DNA from 3 places in the Streptomyces sp. NPDC051180 genome. Region 1 is predicted to be linked to each of the others. Evidence: riboswitches for the same ligand, from Rfam matches in the RefSeq annotation. Region 1 holds a riboswitch; each other region holds the start of a gene.
What was found. A riboswitch is a leader RNA that binds a small molecule or an ion and turns the genes downstream of it on or off. The one in region 1 is predicted to bind thiamine pyrophosphate.
Positions count from the first base shown of each region.

Region 2: it holds a riboswitch for thiamine pyrophosphate, as region 1 does, so the genes downstream of both, thiO (glycine oxidase ThiO) here and AB0424_RS23340 (thiamine ABC transporter substrate-binding protein) in region 1, are expected to answer to the same signal.
Region 3: it holds a riboswitch for thiamine pyrophosphate, as region 1 does, so the genes downstream of both, thiC (phosphomethylpyrimidine synthase ThiC) here and AB0424_RS23340 (thiamine ABC transporter substrate-binding protein) in region 1, are expected to answer to the same signal.

Region 1 is NZ_JBFBBC010000013.1:148,043-152,762, forward strand. It holds gene AB0424_RS23330 (DNA methyltransferase) at 1-579, opposite strand, end outside; gene rlmN (23S rRNA (adenine(2503)-C(2))-methyltransferase RlmN) at 783-1,889, shown strand; TPP riboswitch at 1,919-2,029, shown strand; gene AB0424_RS23340 (thiamine ABC transporter substrate-binding protein) at 2,102-3,196, shown strand; gene AB0424_RS23345 (iron ABC transporter permease) at 3,235-4,720, shown strand, end outside.
Region 2 is NZ_JBFBBC010000002.1:368,149-372,868, reverse strand. It holds gene AB0424_RS05130 (thiazole synthase) at 1-296, opposite strand, end outside; gene thiS (sulfur carrier protein ThiS) at 302-514, opposite strand; gene thiO (glycine oxidase ThiO) at 511-1,665, opposite strand; TPP riboswitch at 1,663-1,775, opposite strand; gene AB0424_RS05115 (FAD-dependent oxidoreductase) at 1,858-3,072, shown strand; gene AB0424_RS05110 (Rv2175c family DNA-binding protein) at 3,116-3,481, shown strand; gene thiE (thiamine phosphate synthase) at 3,602-4,255, shown strand; gene metF (methylenetetrahydrofolate reductase [NAD(P)H]) at 4,339-4,720, shown strand, end outside.
Region 3 is NZ_JBFBBC010000003.1:304,483-309,202, reverse strand. It holds gene AB0424_RS08155 (hypothetical protein) at 1-126, shown strand, start outside; gene thiC (phosphomethylpyrimidine synthase ThiC) at 189-1,976, opposite strand; TPP riboswitch at 1,970-2,104, opposite strand; gene AB0424_RS08145 (YibE/F family protein) at 2,176-3,642, shown strand; gene AB0424_RS08140 (SsgA family sporulation/cell division regulator) at 3,647-4,087, opposite strand; gene AB0424_RS08135 (helix-turn-helix domain-containing protein) at 4,226-4,720, opposite strand, start outside.

The sequences.
Region 1 (4,720 bases):
CGCGTCAGGGGCGCACTGCGGGCAAGCAGCCAGGCCGACCCAGAAGTAGTAGAGAACAGGCCGGCCGTGCTTGTCCCGGTGCAGGCGGTCGATCTCGTGGCGAACCTGGGTCTCGACCTTGTCGAACGCGCGGTCCAAGCGCGAGCGGTCCCAAGGAGCCAATGCCTGCCGTTGCACCAGAGTGGCAACAGGATTGATGTCTCTGCCGACCACCTTCGCGCCCAGCTTGGCCGCCTCGGCGAGCGTGGTCCCCGAGCCGGCGAACGGGTCGCAGACGACAAGGCCATCGAGTCGCAGTGCGTTGCTGTAGCACTCGATCGCGTCCTGCTCGTCCTCCGCGACCGCGGCGGCCAGGATGCCGCGGAAAACGGAGCCGAGTCGCTGCGCCCACCACTTGTGGGTGTGCGTCGCCGGACGGTGGACTTCCTTACGCCAAGATTCCCGCTCGGCAGCAGCGGACACGACTCCTGCAGGAAAGCCGGTCTCCAGCGCCGTCGTAGCCGGGACCGCACTCCGGATGATCAGCGTCGGGCCGTCTTCCGCAGTGGCGAACATGCTCTCCTGCTCGAAGATCGTCACTTGTACCTCCAGGTTCATCCAAGTATCTCCGGTCACCGGCATCACGCGGCCGGCCCACCACACGACACCGCGGACCGGGCCGTCTCCGGGCCGTCCGAAGGCGGACCCGGACGGCCCTGGGCGGACCCGGACGGCCCGGGGCGGCTGGGGCCGGTGGGCGGAAGCCCTGGGAACGGGGAAGTGTCTGCGACACTGGTAGCACCATGCCCAAGCCCGGAGAACTCACTTTCGTCGCCCCCCGCGGAGCCAAGAAGCCGCCGCGGCACCTGGCCGACCTCACGCCTGCCGAGCGGAAGGAGGCTGTCGCCGCGATCGGCGAGAAGCCGTTCCGTGCGAAGCAGCTGTCCACGCACTACTTCGCGCGCTACGCGCACGACCCGGCGGAGTGGACGGACATTCCGGCCGCCTCGCGGGAGAAGCTGGCGGGGGAGCTGCTGCCGGACCTGATGTCGGTGGTGCGGCACATCTCGTGCGACGACGACACGACCCGCAAGACGCTGTGGCGGCTGCACGACGGCACGCTGGTGGAGTCGGTGCTGATGCGCTACCCGGACCGGGTGACGATGTGCATCTCCTCGCAGGCGGGGTGCGGGATGAACTGCCCGTTCTGCGCGACGGGGCAGGCGGGGCTCGACCGGAACCTCTCGACGGCCGAGATCGTGCACCAGATCGTGGACGGGATGCGGGCCCTGCGGGACGGGGAGGTGCCCGGGGGACCGGCGCGGCTCTCCAACATCGTGTTCATGGGCATGGGGGAGCCGCTCGCGAACTACAAGCGGGTGGTCGGGTCGATCCGCCGGCTGACGGACCCGGAGCCGGACGGCCTCGGTCTGTCGCAGCGCGGCATCACGGTCTCGACCGTGGGTCTGGTGCCCGCGATGCTCCGCTTCGCCGACGAGGGCTTCAAGTGCCGCCTCGCGGTCTCGCTGCACGCGCCGGACGACGAGCTGCGCGACACCCTGGTGCCGGTCAACACGCGCTGGAAGGTCCGCGAGGTCCTCGACGCGGCGTGGGAGTACGCGGAGAAGTCCGGGCGCCGGATCTCCATCGAGTACGCCCTGATCCGGGACATCAACGACCAGGCGTGGCGGGGCGACCTGCTGGGCCGGCTGCTCAAGGGCAAGCGGGTGCACGTCAACCTGATCCCGCTGAACCCGACGCCCGGTTCCAAGTGGACCGCGTCGCGCCCGGAGGACGAGAAGGCGTTCGTCGAGGCCATCGCGCGCCACGGTGTGCCGGTGACCGTGCGGGACACCAGGGGCCAGGAGATCGACGGTGCCTGTGGACAGCTCGCGGCCGCCGAACGCTGACCTTGTAGTCTGAGCTCGAACACATCTTCATATTCCGACAGGGGAGCGCCACAGCGCTGAGAGTGCGGTCACCGTAGGACCGCAGACCCTCTGAACCTTGCCCAGGTCATTCTGGGTAGGAAGTTCGGTCGCAACTCGAGCTGTTGCGCCCTGCCCACCCTCGGGTGGGCGGGGCCGCGTCTCTTCCTGGTCATCCCCAGGAGGACATTCAAGTGAGCATCAAGAAGGCCGCCGCCGCGGCGCTCGCCGCGGCGATCGGCGTCACCGGTCTCGCCGCGTGCGGCACCGACGACGTCCGGGAGGCGGCCGGCAAGACCGACCGGCCCGCGCCGAAGACCGTGACGCTGGTGAGCCACGACTCGTTCAACGCCTCCAAGGAGGTGCTGGCGGCGTTCACCGCGCAGACGGGGTTCACCGTCAAGGTGCTGAAGAGCGGCGACGCCGGCGAGGCCGTCAACAAGGAGATCCTGACCAAGGGCTCCCCGCAGGGCGACGTCTTCTTCGGCGTCGACAACACGCTGCTGTCCCGCGCCCTCGACAACGGGATCTTCGTCCCGTACGAGGCGAAGGGCGTGGACCGGGTCCAGGCCGCGTACCGGCTCGACAAGGAGAACCGGGTCACGCCGATCGACTCCGGCGACATCTGCGTCAACTACGACAAGAAGTACTTCGCCGACAAGAAGCTGGCCCCGCCGGTCACCTTCGACGACCTGGCGAAGCCGGCGTACAAGGACCTGCTGGTCGTGGAGAACCCCGAGCGGTCCTCCCCGGGCCTCGGCTTCCTCCTCGGCACGGCCGCGCAGTACGGCGACGACGGCTGGCAGGACTACTGGAAGAAGCTCCGGGCCAACGGCGTGAAGACCGTCGACAGCTGGGAGCTCGCCTACAACCAGGAGTTCTCCGGCTCGGCCGGCGGCAAGCAGGCCAAGGGCGACCGGCCGCTGGTCGTCAGCTACGCCTCCAGCCCGCCCGTCGAGGTGCTGTACGGCGAGCCGCAGCCCAAGGTCGCGCCCACCGGCGTCTCCACCGGCACCTGCTTCCGGCAGACCGAGTTCGCGGGCCTGCTGAACGGGGCGAAGAACCCCGAGGGCGGCAAGGCGCTGATCGACTTCCTGATCTCCCGGACGTTCCAGGAGGACATGCCGCTGCAGATGTTCGTGAACCCGGTGGCGAAGGACGCGGCGCTGCCCGAGCTGTTCACGAAGCACGGCGTGGTCGTCGACAAGCCGCAGACCATGGCGCCCGAGAAGATCGCCGAGAAGCGTGACGCGTGGATCCAGCAGTGGTCGTCGCTCGTCCTGAAGTAAGGCGCGGCCTCAAGGGGAGCGCGGCGCGGCTGGGGCTGATGGCCCTGCCCGTCGCGTTCTTCGGGGTCTTCTTCGCCTGGCCCGTCGCCTCGATCGTGGAGCGCGGGCTGCGCCCGGACGGCACCTGGCGGTTCGACCGGATCGGCGAGACGCTGAGCCGGCCGGACATCCTCGACGTCCTCGGCTTCACCGCCTGGCAGGCGCTCGCCTCGACCGCGCTGACGCTGGTCGTGGCGCTGCCCGGGGCGTACGTCTTCGCCCGCTTCGACTTCCCCGGCAAGAACGTCCTGCGGGCCGTCGTCACCGTGCCGTTCGTGCTGCCGACCGTCCTGGTCGGCACCGCGTTCCTGGCGCTGGTCGGCCGCGGCGGCCTCACCGACGAGCTGTGGGGGCTGCGGCTCGACACCAGCGTGTGGGCCATCCTCCTCGCCCACGTCTTCTTCAACTACGCCGTCGTCGTGCGGACCGTCGGCGGCCTCTGGTCACAGCTCGACCCGCGCCAGGAGGAGGCCGCCCGGGTCCTCGGCGCCTCGCGCTGGACGGCCTGGCGGACCGTCACGCTGCCGGCCCTGGTGCCGGCGGTCTCGGCGGCCGCGCTGATGGTCTTCCTCTTCACCTTCACCTCGTTCGGCGTCGTCCAGATCCTCGGCGGGGACGCGTACTCCACCCTGGAAGCCGAGATCTACCGGCAGACCGCCCGCCTGCTCGACCTGCGGACGGCCGCCGTGCTGACGCTCGTCCAGTTCGCCGCCGTCGGCGCGATCCTCGGCGTCCACGCGTGGACCGTCCGGCGCCGGGAGACCGCCCTGCGGCTGGTCGCGCCCGAGCGGACCGCGCGCCGGCCGCGCGGGGCGGCGCAGTGGACGCTGCTCGCGGCGGTGCTGCTCTCCGTGGCGCTGCTGGTCCTGCTGCCGCTGGGCGTCCTGGTGGAACGGTCCTTCGCCGGGTCGGGCGGGTACGGGCTCGGCTACTACCGCGCGCTGGGCACGCTCGACGAGAGCGGCACGTTCCTGGTGCCGCCGCTGGAGGCGATCGGGAACTCGCTGCGGTACGCGCTGGCCGCCACGGCGATCGCGGTGGCCGTCGGCGGGCTCGCGGCGGCGGCGCTCACCCGCCGGGCCGGGCGGCTGGTCCGCGGCTTCGACGCGCTGCTGATGCTGCCCCTCGGCGTCTCGGCCGTCACCGTGGGCTTCGGCTTCCTGATCACCCTCGACGAGCCGCCGTTCGACCTGCGGGCCAGCTGGATCCTCGTCCCGCTCGCCCAAGCGCTGGTCGGCGTCCCCTTCGTCGTCCGCACGATGCTGCCGGTGCTGCGGGCGGTGGACGAGCGGCTGCGGGAGGCGGCGGCCGTGCTCGGCGCCTCGCCGTGGCGGGCCTGGCGGGAGGTGGACCTGCCGCTGGTGCGGCGGGCCCTGCTCATCGCCGCCGGGTTCGCCTTCGCCGTCTCGCTAGGCGAGTTCGGCGCGACCGTCTTCATCGCCCGGCCCGACAGCCCCACGCTGCCGGTCGCGGTGGCCCGGCTGC
Region 2 (4,720 bases), on a different contig from region 1:
AGCTTGATCCAGTCGGTGCCGAGCGCCTCCCGGGCGAGCCGGGCGGTCAGGACGGCCTCTCCGGCGGTGAAGCAGCCGGCCGTGTTGGGCAGGACCCGGATGCCGAGCCGGTCGAGGACGGAGAGGACCGAGCCCTGGACGGTCGGGTCGAGGCGCCGCATCGCGACGGTCGTGAGCTCGGTGCCGCTGGCGACCAGGGAGCGTTCGAGGACGTCGAGGCTGGGGGCGCCGCCGGTGCCCATGATCAGGCGGGAGGAGAACTCGGCGCCGCCGAGCAGGAACACGTCGTCGGACATCGCACTCAGCCCCCCTGCACCGCGGTCAGGACCTCCACCCGGTCGCCGTCGCCGAGCAGCGTCGCCGCCCACTCGCCGCGGGGGACGACCGTCTCGTTGACGGCCGCCGCGACCCCGGTGGGCGCGGTGCTCAGACTCGCGACGAGGACGTCGAGGGAGACGGGACCGGAGAGCTCGCGGGGTTCTCCGTTGACGGACACGGTGACGGGCACGCTCATGCGGGCTGCTCCAGACGTACGGAGGAGAAACGGCGGGGGGTGAAGGGGCGGGCCTGGTCGGGGAGGACGCCCGTGGTGAGGACCTCGGCCATGACGTCGCCGGTGACGGGGGTGAGGAGGACCCCGTTGCGGTAGTGGCCGGTGGCCAGGTGGAGGCCGGGCAGGACGGTGGGGCCGAGCAGGGGCGCGTTGTCCGGCGACGCGGGGCGCAGGCCGGCCCGGGTCTCGGTGAGCGGCAGCTCGGTGATGCCGGGGACCAGCTCGTGCGCGTCGCGCAGCAGCTCGTACACCCCGCCCGCCGTCACCGTCGTGTCCCAGCCCAGCTCCTCGCTGGTGGCGCCGACGACCAGCTCGCCGTTCTCGCGGGGCACCAGGTAGACGTGGCTGCCGCGGACGACGGCCCGGACGGTCCGGGAGAGGAAGGGGGCGTACGCGGGCGGCACCCGCAGCCGCAGCACCTGGCCCTTCACCGGGCGCACGGGCGGCACCGCCTCGGGCGGCACGCCCGCCAGCCGCCCGCTGAGGCTGCCCGCGGCGAGGACGACCTGGTCGGCCGTCACTTCCTCGCCGCCGCCGAGCACGGCGCCGCGGGCCCGGTCCCGTACCACCGTCAGCCGTTCGGCGAGGGTGCGGTGGAAGACCACCCCGGCCCGTTCGCAGGCGACGAGCAGCGCGGCGGCGAGCCGGCGCGGGTCGACCTGGTGGTCGCCGTCCACCCGCAGTCCGCCGCGCACCCCGGGGGCGAGCATCGGTTCGAGACGGCGGCAGTCGCGCCCGCTGAGCCACTCGGAGGTGAGGCCGCAGCGGGTCTGGAGGGCGTGCAGTTCGCGCAGATGGGCCCGGTCGTCGGCGTCCAGGGCGACGGCGAGGGTGCCGCAGGCGCGGTGGCCGACGTCGTGGCCGGTGGCCTCGGCGAGTTCGGCGACGAACGCGGGATAGCGCTCGGCGGAGGCGAGGTTGAGCCCGAGCAGGGTCTCCTCGCCGTAGTGGAGTTCGGTGACGGCGGCGAGCATCCCGGCGGCGACCCGCGCGGCCCCGCCGCCCGGGTCCTGGTCGACGACGGCGGTGCGCAGTCCGCGCTGCGCGGCCCGCCAGGCCGTGACCAGGCCGATGATGCCGCCCCCGACCACGAGGACATCGGAAGAACGCATGGGCGTCCAGCCCCTCCCTTCGCCGGCATGACCCGGATCAGGTTCGTACGGTCGGAGGCCGCTCCAGCCTCCCTCTCAGCCCGGTCGTCCGGGCTCCCGCGAGTGCTTTACGCCCGCCAGACTAGCTTCCGCCGTGGAAGGGGTCACAGACCCCTCCTTCCTGATGGTCCGTCAGATACGTAAGGTGGTCGGGTGAGCGAGCAAGAGCAGGCCCAGCAGCGCGTCGTGATCGTGGGGGCGGGAATGGCGGGTGTCCAGACCGCCGTCGCCCTGCGGGAACAGGGCTTCACCGGCCCCGTGACCCTCATCGGGGCCGAACCCCACCAGCCCTACGACCGGCCCCCGCTGTCCAAGGCGATCCTCCTCGGCAAGGCCGAGGGCTCGGCCTTCGACGTCGACTTCGAGGAACTCGGCATCGAACTCCGCCTCGGCCTCGACGTCACCGGCCTGCGCGCCGCCGACCACGAGGTCGACACCGAGGCGGGACCCGTCGGATACGACACCCTGGTCGTCGCCACCGGCGCCCACCCCGTCACCCTGCCCGGCACCGAGGGCGTCCCCGGCGTCCACCTGCTGCGGACCCTCGACGACGCCGTGCGCCTCGGGCCCGTCCTGGAGCGGCGGCACACCGTCGTGGTCGTCGGCGCCGGATGGATCGGCGCCGAGTTCGCCACCGCCGCGCGCGAGGCCGGCTGCGCCGTCACCGTCGTCGAGGCGGCCGGACTCCCCCTCACCGGCGCCCTGCCCGACGAGGTCGCCGCCCCCATGGCCGGGTGGTACGCCGCCCACGGCGCCGAACTCCTCACCCACGCGCGCGTGGACGCCGTCGAACCCGGCCGGGTCGTCCTCGCCGACGGCCGCTCCCTGCCCGCCGACGCCGTCGTCGTCGGCATCGGCGCCCGCCCCGCCACCGGCTGGCTCGCCGGCTCCGGCATCGCCCTGGACCCGAGCGGCGCCGTCACCGCAGACGACCGGCTGCGCACCTCCCTGCCCGACGTGTACGCCGTCGGCGACTGCGCCTCCTTCCCCTCCGCCCGCTACGGCGAACGGCTCCTCGTCCACCACTGGGACAACGCGCTCCAGGGCCCCCGCACGGTCGCCACGACGATCGCCGGGGCCGACCCCGGGCCGTACGACCCCGTGCCCTACTTCTGGTCCGAGCAGTTCGGCCGCTTCGTCCAGTACGCGGGACACCACGCCGGAGCCGACGAACTGCTCTGGCGCGGCGACCCGGCGGACGAGGCGTGGTCCGTGCTCTGGCTGCGCGACGGCGCCCCGGTGGCCCTGCTCGCCGTCGGCCGACCCCGCGACCTGGCCCAGGGCCGCAGGCTCATCGAGGCCGCCACGCCGGTCGACCCGGCCCGCGCCGCGGACCCGTCCGTCCCCCTGAAGGCGGCAGTCCGGTAGGGCCCGGCTATCGGGTGTCGGTCCGGGATGGCAGGCTTGTCCCGTGACCGAGATTGACGTAAAGATCGATGCGCTCGTCCCCGCCTGGCTCTACGTGCCCGACATCGCGGAGATGCTCGATGTCGAGGTGACGCGCGTGCGACAGCTGATCAAGGAAGGCCAGCTGATCGCCGTGCGCCGCGGTGAGAACAACGCCCTGCAGATTCCCGCCGCCTTCATCCAGGGCGACAAGATCGTCAAGGGCCTCGTCGGACTCCTGACCGTCCTGCGGGACGACGGCTTCACCGACGAGGAGATGCTGGAGTGGCTCTTCACTCCTGACGAGAGCCTGCCGGGCACGCCCGCGCAGGCGCTCAACGAGAATCGCGGCACGGAGGTGAAGCGCCGCGCCCAGGCGCTCGCTCTCTGACGCACACACACCGAGGTGCGTACGGACGCACCGAAGACACCACCCGCGGGTGTCGCGGCGCCCGGCCCCCTCGCGGGCCGGGCGCCGCGGCGCCGGCGCACGAACGGGGGGAACCCACCCATGCCCACGCCTCGTGAGCGGCTCGCCGACGCCCGGCTCTACCTGTGCACCGACGCCCGGAAGCGCGAGGGCGACCTGCCGGAGTTCCTCGACGCCGTCCTCTCCTCCGGCGTGGACGTCGTCCAGCTCCGCGACAAGGGCATGGAGGCCGGCGAGGAGCTGGAGCACCTCGCCGTCCTCGCCGAGGCCGCCCGCCGCCACGGCCGGCTCCTCGCCGTGAACGACCGGGCCGACGTCGCCCACGCCATCGGCTCCGACGTGCTCCACCTCGGCCAGGGCGACCTGCCCGTGCCCGCCGCCCGCGCGATCCTCGGCGACGGGGTCCTTATCGGCCGTTCCTGCCACGCCGAGAGCGAGGTGGCCGCGGCCGCCTCCGAACCCGGCGTCGACTACTTCTGCACCGGCCCCTGCTGGCCCACCCCCACCAAGCCCGGGCGGTACGCGCCGGGGCTCGACCTCGTGCGGTACGCCGCCGGCCTGCGCCAGGACCGCCCCTGGTTCGCCATCGGCGGCATCGACGAGACCAACCTCGAAGAGGTCCTGGACGCCGGTGCCCGCCGTATCGTCGTCGTCCGGGCGATCACCGAGGCCGACGACCCGGCCGCCGCGACCGCCGCCCTGGCCAAGCGGGTCCGCGAGCGCGCGGAGGGCTGACCCGCCTGCCCGGGTGTCCGAAAAGGTGTCCACCACTCGGACGCCGTATACGCGGCCCACCGCACCACGTCTAACCTGCCGGTATGGCCCTAGGTACCGCTTCCGTCCGATCGGACCGCGCGCGCACGGTGCGCGAGATCCTCGCCTCCGGCGGCACGTCCTACTCCTTCGAGTTCTACGCGCCCCGGACCGAGAAGGGTGAGCAGGTCCTCTGGAACGCCATGCGCAGGGTCGAGGCGGTGGGCCCGAGCTTCGTCTCCGTGACCTACGGCGCCGGCGGCACCACCCGCGGCGGCACCGTCAAGGCCACCCAGAAGATCGCCTCCGACACCACGCTCACCCCCGTCGCGCACCTCACGGCCGTCGACCACTCCGTGGCCGAACTGCGCAACATCCTCGGCCAGTACGCCGACGCCGGCATCCGGAACATGCTCGCCGTCCGCGGCGACCCGCCGGGCGACCCGC
Region 3 (4,720 bases), on a different contig from region 1:
GAGCTGTCGCTCGCCCGCGACGCCTGGCGCCGCGCCCTGCTGGAACGCGGCATCCTCCCCTTCCTCCGCGACGCGCTCGCCGCCACCACCCCGCCCACCGGCTCCCCGACCCCGCCCCACCCCTGACACACCACCGGCCCGCGGCTCCCCCCGGAGCCGCGGGCCGGTGAACAGCCACCGGGACGGGGTCAGTCCGCCAGGGGCAGGTAGACGCGGTTGCCGCTCGCGGCGAACTCGGCGGACTTCTCCGCCATGCCGGCCTCGATCTCCTGCTGGGTGCCGCCGTGTTCGCGGCGGATGTCCTGGGAGATCTTCATGGAGCAGAACTTCGGACCGCACATCGAGCAGAAGTGGGCGGTCTTCGCGGGCTCCGCGGGCAGGGTCTCGTCGTGGAACTCGCGGGCCGTGACCGGGTCTAGGGCCAGGTTGAACTGGTCCTCCCAGCGGAACTCGAAGCGGGCGTCCGAGAGCGCGTCGTCCCATTCCTGCGCGCCCGGGTGGCCCTTGGCGAGGTCCGCGGCGTGGGCGGCGATCTTGTAGGTGATGACGCCCGTCTTGACGTCGTCCCGGTTGGGCAGGCCCAGGTGCTCCTTGGGCGTGACGTAGCAGAGCATCGCGGTGCCCCACCAGGCGATCATGGCCGCGCCGATGCCGGAGGTGATGTGGTCGTAGGCGGGCGCCACGTCGGTGGTCAGCGGGCCGAGCGTGTAGAACGGCGCCTCCTCGCAGATCTCCTGCTGGAGGTCGATGTTCTCCTTGATCTTGTGCATCGGGACGTGCCCGGGGCCCTCGATCATCGTCTGCACGTTGTGCCGCTTGGCGATCGTGTTGAGCTCGCCGAGGGTGCGCAGCTCCGCGAACTGGGCCTCGTCGTTGGCGTCGGCGATCGAACCGGGGCGCAGGCCGTCGCCGAGCGAGTAGGTGACGTCGTACGCCGCCAGGATCTCGCAGAGCTCCTCGAAGTTCGTGTAGAGGAAGTTCTCCTTGTGGTGCGCGAGACACCAGGCGGCCATGATCGAGCCGCCGCGCGAGACGATGCCGGTCTTGCGGCGGGCGGTGAGGGGCACGTACGGCAGCAGCACGCCGGCGTGGACGGTCATGTAGTCGACGCCCTGCTCGGCCTGCTCGATGACCGTGTCCTTGTAGATCTCCCAGGTCAGGTCCTCGGCCCTGCCGTCGACCTTCTCCAGCGCCTGGTAGAGCGGCACGGTGCCGATCGGCACGGGGGAGTTGCGCAGCACCCACTCGCGGGTGGTGTGGATGTTGCGGCCCGTGGACAGGTCCATGACCGTGTCGGCGCCCCACTTGGTCGCCCAGGTCATCTTCTCCACCTCCTCCTCGATGGAGGAGGTGACGGCGGAGTTGCCGATGTTGGCGTTCACCTTCACCAGGAACCGCTTGCCGATGATCATCGGCTCGATCTCCGGGTGGTTCACGTTCGCCGGGAGGACGGCCCGGCCCGCGGCGATCTCCTCGCGGACGACCTCGGGGGAGACGTTCTCGCGGATCGCGACGTACTCCATCTCCGGGGTGATCTCGCCCCGGCGGGCGTACGCGAGCTGCGTGACGGCCTGGCCGTCGCGGCCCCGGCGCGGCAGGCGCGGACGGCCGGGGAAGACCGCGTCGAGGTTCTTCAGCCCGCCGCCGCGCGGCGAGGTGTGCTTGATGCCGTCGTCCTCGGGGCGGACCGGGCGGCCCGCGTACTCCTCGGTGTCGCCGCGCGCGATGATCCAGTTCTCGCGCAGCGGCGGAAGGCCCCGCCGGACGTCGGTGTCGATGGTGGGGTCGGTGTACGGGCCGGACGTGTCGTACAGCGTGACGTCCTTGCCGTTGGTGAGGTGCACCTGACGGACCGGCACCCGGAGGTCGGGGCGCGAACCCTCGACGTACCCCTTGTGCCAGCCGGGCGTGCGCCCGCCGTCGACGGGGGTCCCGTCCTGGTCGGAGGCAGGCGTGCGTGCATCCTGAATGGTCATGAGACCGATCTCCCTACGCCGGCATTACCCGGTAACAGGTTCGGCGGTCGGCGCAGCCTCCTCCCGTACGTGCGTACGGTGATCAGCGCCCTCTCAGCCCGGTGCTCCGAGCTCCCGCGTGTGCAAAGGTGTCACCACGCTAGCGTCATCCCTGGCGTGCTGAACAGTGGGCCCCCGACGTTCTTGCGATGATCGGTCGGTGACCTCCCCCCATCAGCCCCCTGAGCCCCACGGCCACGCCCACGGTCCCGACCACGGCCCGCCGCCCTCCCCCGGGCACGGCAACGGACCGTCCCGAGGCCCTTCCCACGGCCACGACCACGACCACGGGCCCGGTCCCGCCGCGGGTTCCTCCCATGGACACGGACACGGGCACAGTCACAGCCACGGCCCGGCCGCCCCCGTCTCCCGGCACCTGCGCAAGGTCATCGCCGCCGTGCTGATCCCGTTCGCGACCGCCGTCGTGGTCGGCCTGATGGTGCTGTGGCCGGGCGGGACCCCGGCGCACGAGCGCACCGGGGTCGGCTTCGACCGGCAGACAGAGCAGGGCAAGGTCGTCGACGTCGAGAAGGTCGACTGCGCGTCCGTGAACGCCGCCCAGACCCCACCGACCGGGGACACCTCCACCCCGGAGGGCCGCGAGGCGGTCAACGCCCAGCGGGGGGAGTGCGCGAAGGCGACGGTCGAGGTCGCCAGCGGCCCGGAGAAGGGCCGGACGTTCGTCGAGATCGTCCAGCCGGACGCACCGCGCCAACTGCACGAGGGGCAGGGCGTGGTGGTGGCGTACGCCCCCGATGCCCCGCGCGATCTGCAGTACTCGGTGACGGACGTGAACCGGAAGCTGCCCATGGCGGTCCTCGCCGGGATCTTCGCGCTCGCGGTCGTCCTCGTCGGCCGGATGCGGGGGCTGATGGCGCTGATCGCGCTCGCCGTGAGCTTCCTGGTGCTGACGTTCTTCATCCTGCCGGCGATCCTGGAGGGCTCGAATCCGCTGGTCGTTGCGGTGGTCGGATCGAGTGCGATCATGCTGATCGCGCTCTACATGTGTCACGGCCTGTCGGCCCGCACCTCGGTCGCGGTGCTCGGCACGCTGATCTCCCTGCTGCTCATCGGGCTGCTCGGGTCGGTCTTCATCGGCTGGGCCTCGCTGAGCGGCAACACCGACGACAACACCGGTCTGATCCACGGCCTGTACCCGGAGATCGACATGTCCGGGCTTCTCCTCGCGAGCATCATCATCGGTTCGCTGGGCGTGCTCGACGACGTGACGGTGACCCAGACCTCCGCGGTCTGGGAGCTGCACCAGGCCGATCCGGGCATGGGGCCGCGCGCCCTGTACCGGGCGGGCATCCGGATCGGCCGTGACCACATCGCGTCGGTCGTGAACACCCTGGTCCTGGCCTACGCGGGCGCCGCACTGCCGCTGCTGCTGCTCTTCTCGATCGCGCAGAGCAGCATGGGGACGGTCGCCAACAGCGAGTTGGTCGCCGTGGAGATCGTCCGGACGCTGGTCGGTTCGATCGGTCTGGTGGCCTCCGTCCCGCTCACCACGGCGCTGGCGGCGCTGGTCGTCTCCGCCGACCGGGCGGACGCGGACACCCGGCCGGGCACCGGTGGCCGCAAGGCGGCGGCGGCACGGGGAGGACGCCGCCGGCGCGCGAAGTGAGGGCTCAGGCGGGTCCGGCGTTCTCCTCGGCGAGGATCCGTCCGAGCGCGGCCTCCAGGTTGTCCTCGAAGTCCCCGAGGTTCCGCTCCTGACCGAGCGGGACGAGCTTGTCCGTGCGGTCCAGGAAGGCGACCAGCGGCGGCGCGCTCGCGCGGAACAGAGCGCGGTCGCCGCCGACCTGGAGCCGGATGGAGACGTCGGACAGCCCCTCGGGTTCGGTCGGTGCGATGTGCACGTCGCCGTCCCCGCTGGGGCGGTTGATCCCGTCGAGCAGCAGCTCCCTGCCGAACGCCCAGGTGACCGGCGCGTCTCCGGGGAGGTGGAAGGTCATGCGCACCGCGTACGGATCCCGAGCCTCGTATCGCAGCTCAACCGGGATCTTGAAGGAGAGCTCCTCGGAGACGAGGAAGCTCATCAGGACCTCGGCCTGAACCGACTCTCGCATCATGTACCCCGCAGTAGATGGAGCAGTTGTGTAAACACAGCTGCTGAAAGCTGTGACCGAAACGGCCAGGAATGATCCCCCACGGCCCTCTTGACGCAATCGTGCTGCACCCGCTAGCAGATCACAAGGAGTGATTTTTCAGATACTGATAGAGAACGCAAGGGAACTGAAGAGCCTTCCGATCTCCGTGCGTAGTCGCTCGACTGCTGGGAGCAACCGTTCTTCCTGGTGAAGGGGGAGGGAAATGGCCATCGCGCCCGCCGTGGAGCCCGCCGTAATGGGGATTGCGGCACAGACCGTGCCGAGTGCATATTCCTGACGCTCCACCAGGGGTTCCATTCGCCCCAAACCGTCCAAACGCTCCAAAAGCACACGGCGGTTACGCAGCGTGTACGGAGTGATGGCTTCCACCGGATGGCGATCGAGGTGGTCTTGACGAGATTTCGGATCGAGTTGACTGAGCAGGCACTGCCCGATCGCATGGGCGTGCGCGGTCTCCCGGAAGTCGGCCCATTCCTCCACCGCGGGGGCGGACGGGGTGTCGGCGACGGCGACGAGCTCGATCTCGCCCTCGCGGTAGACGGCGAAGTAGACCGGCACGCCGATCTCGTCCCGCCAGCGGGCCAGAGAGTC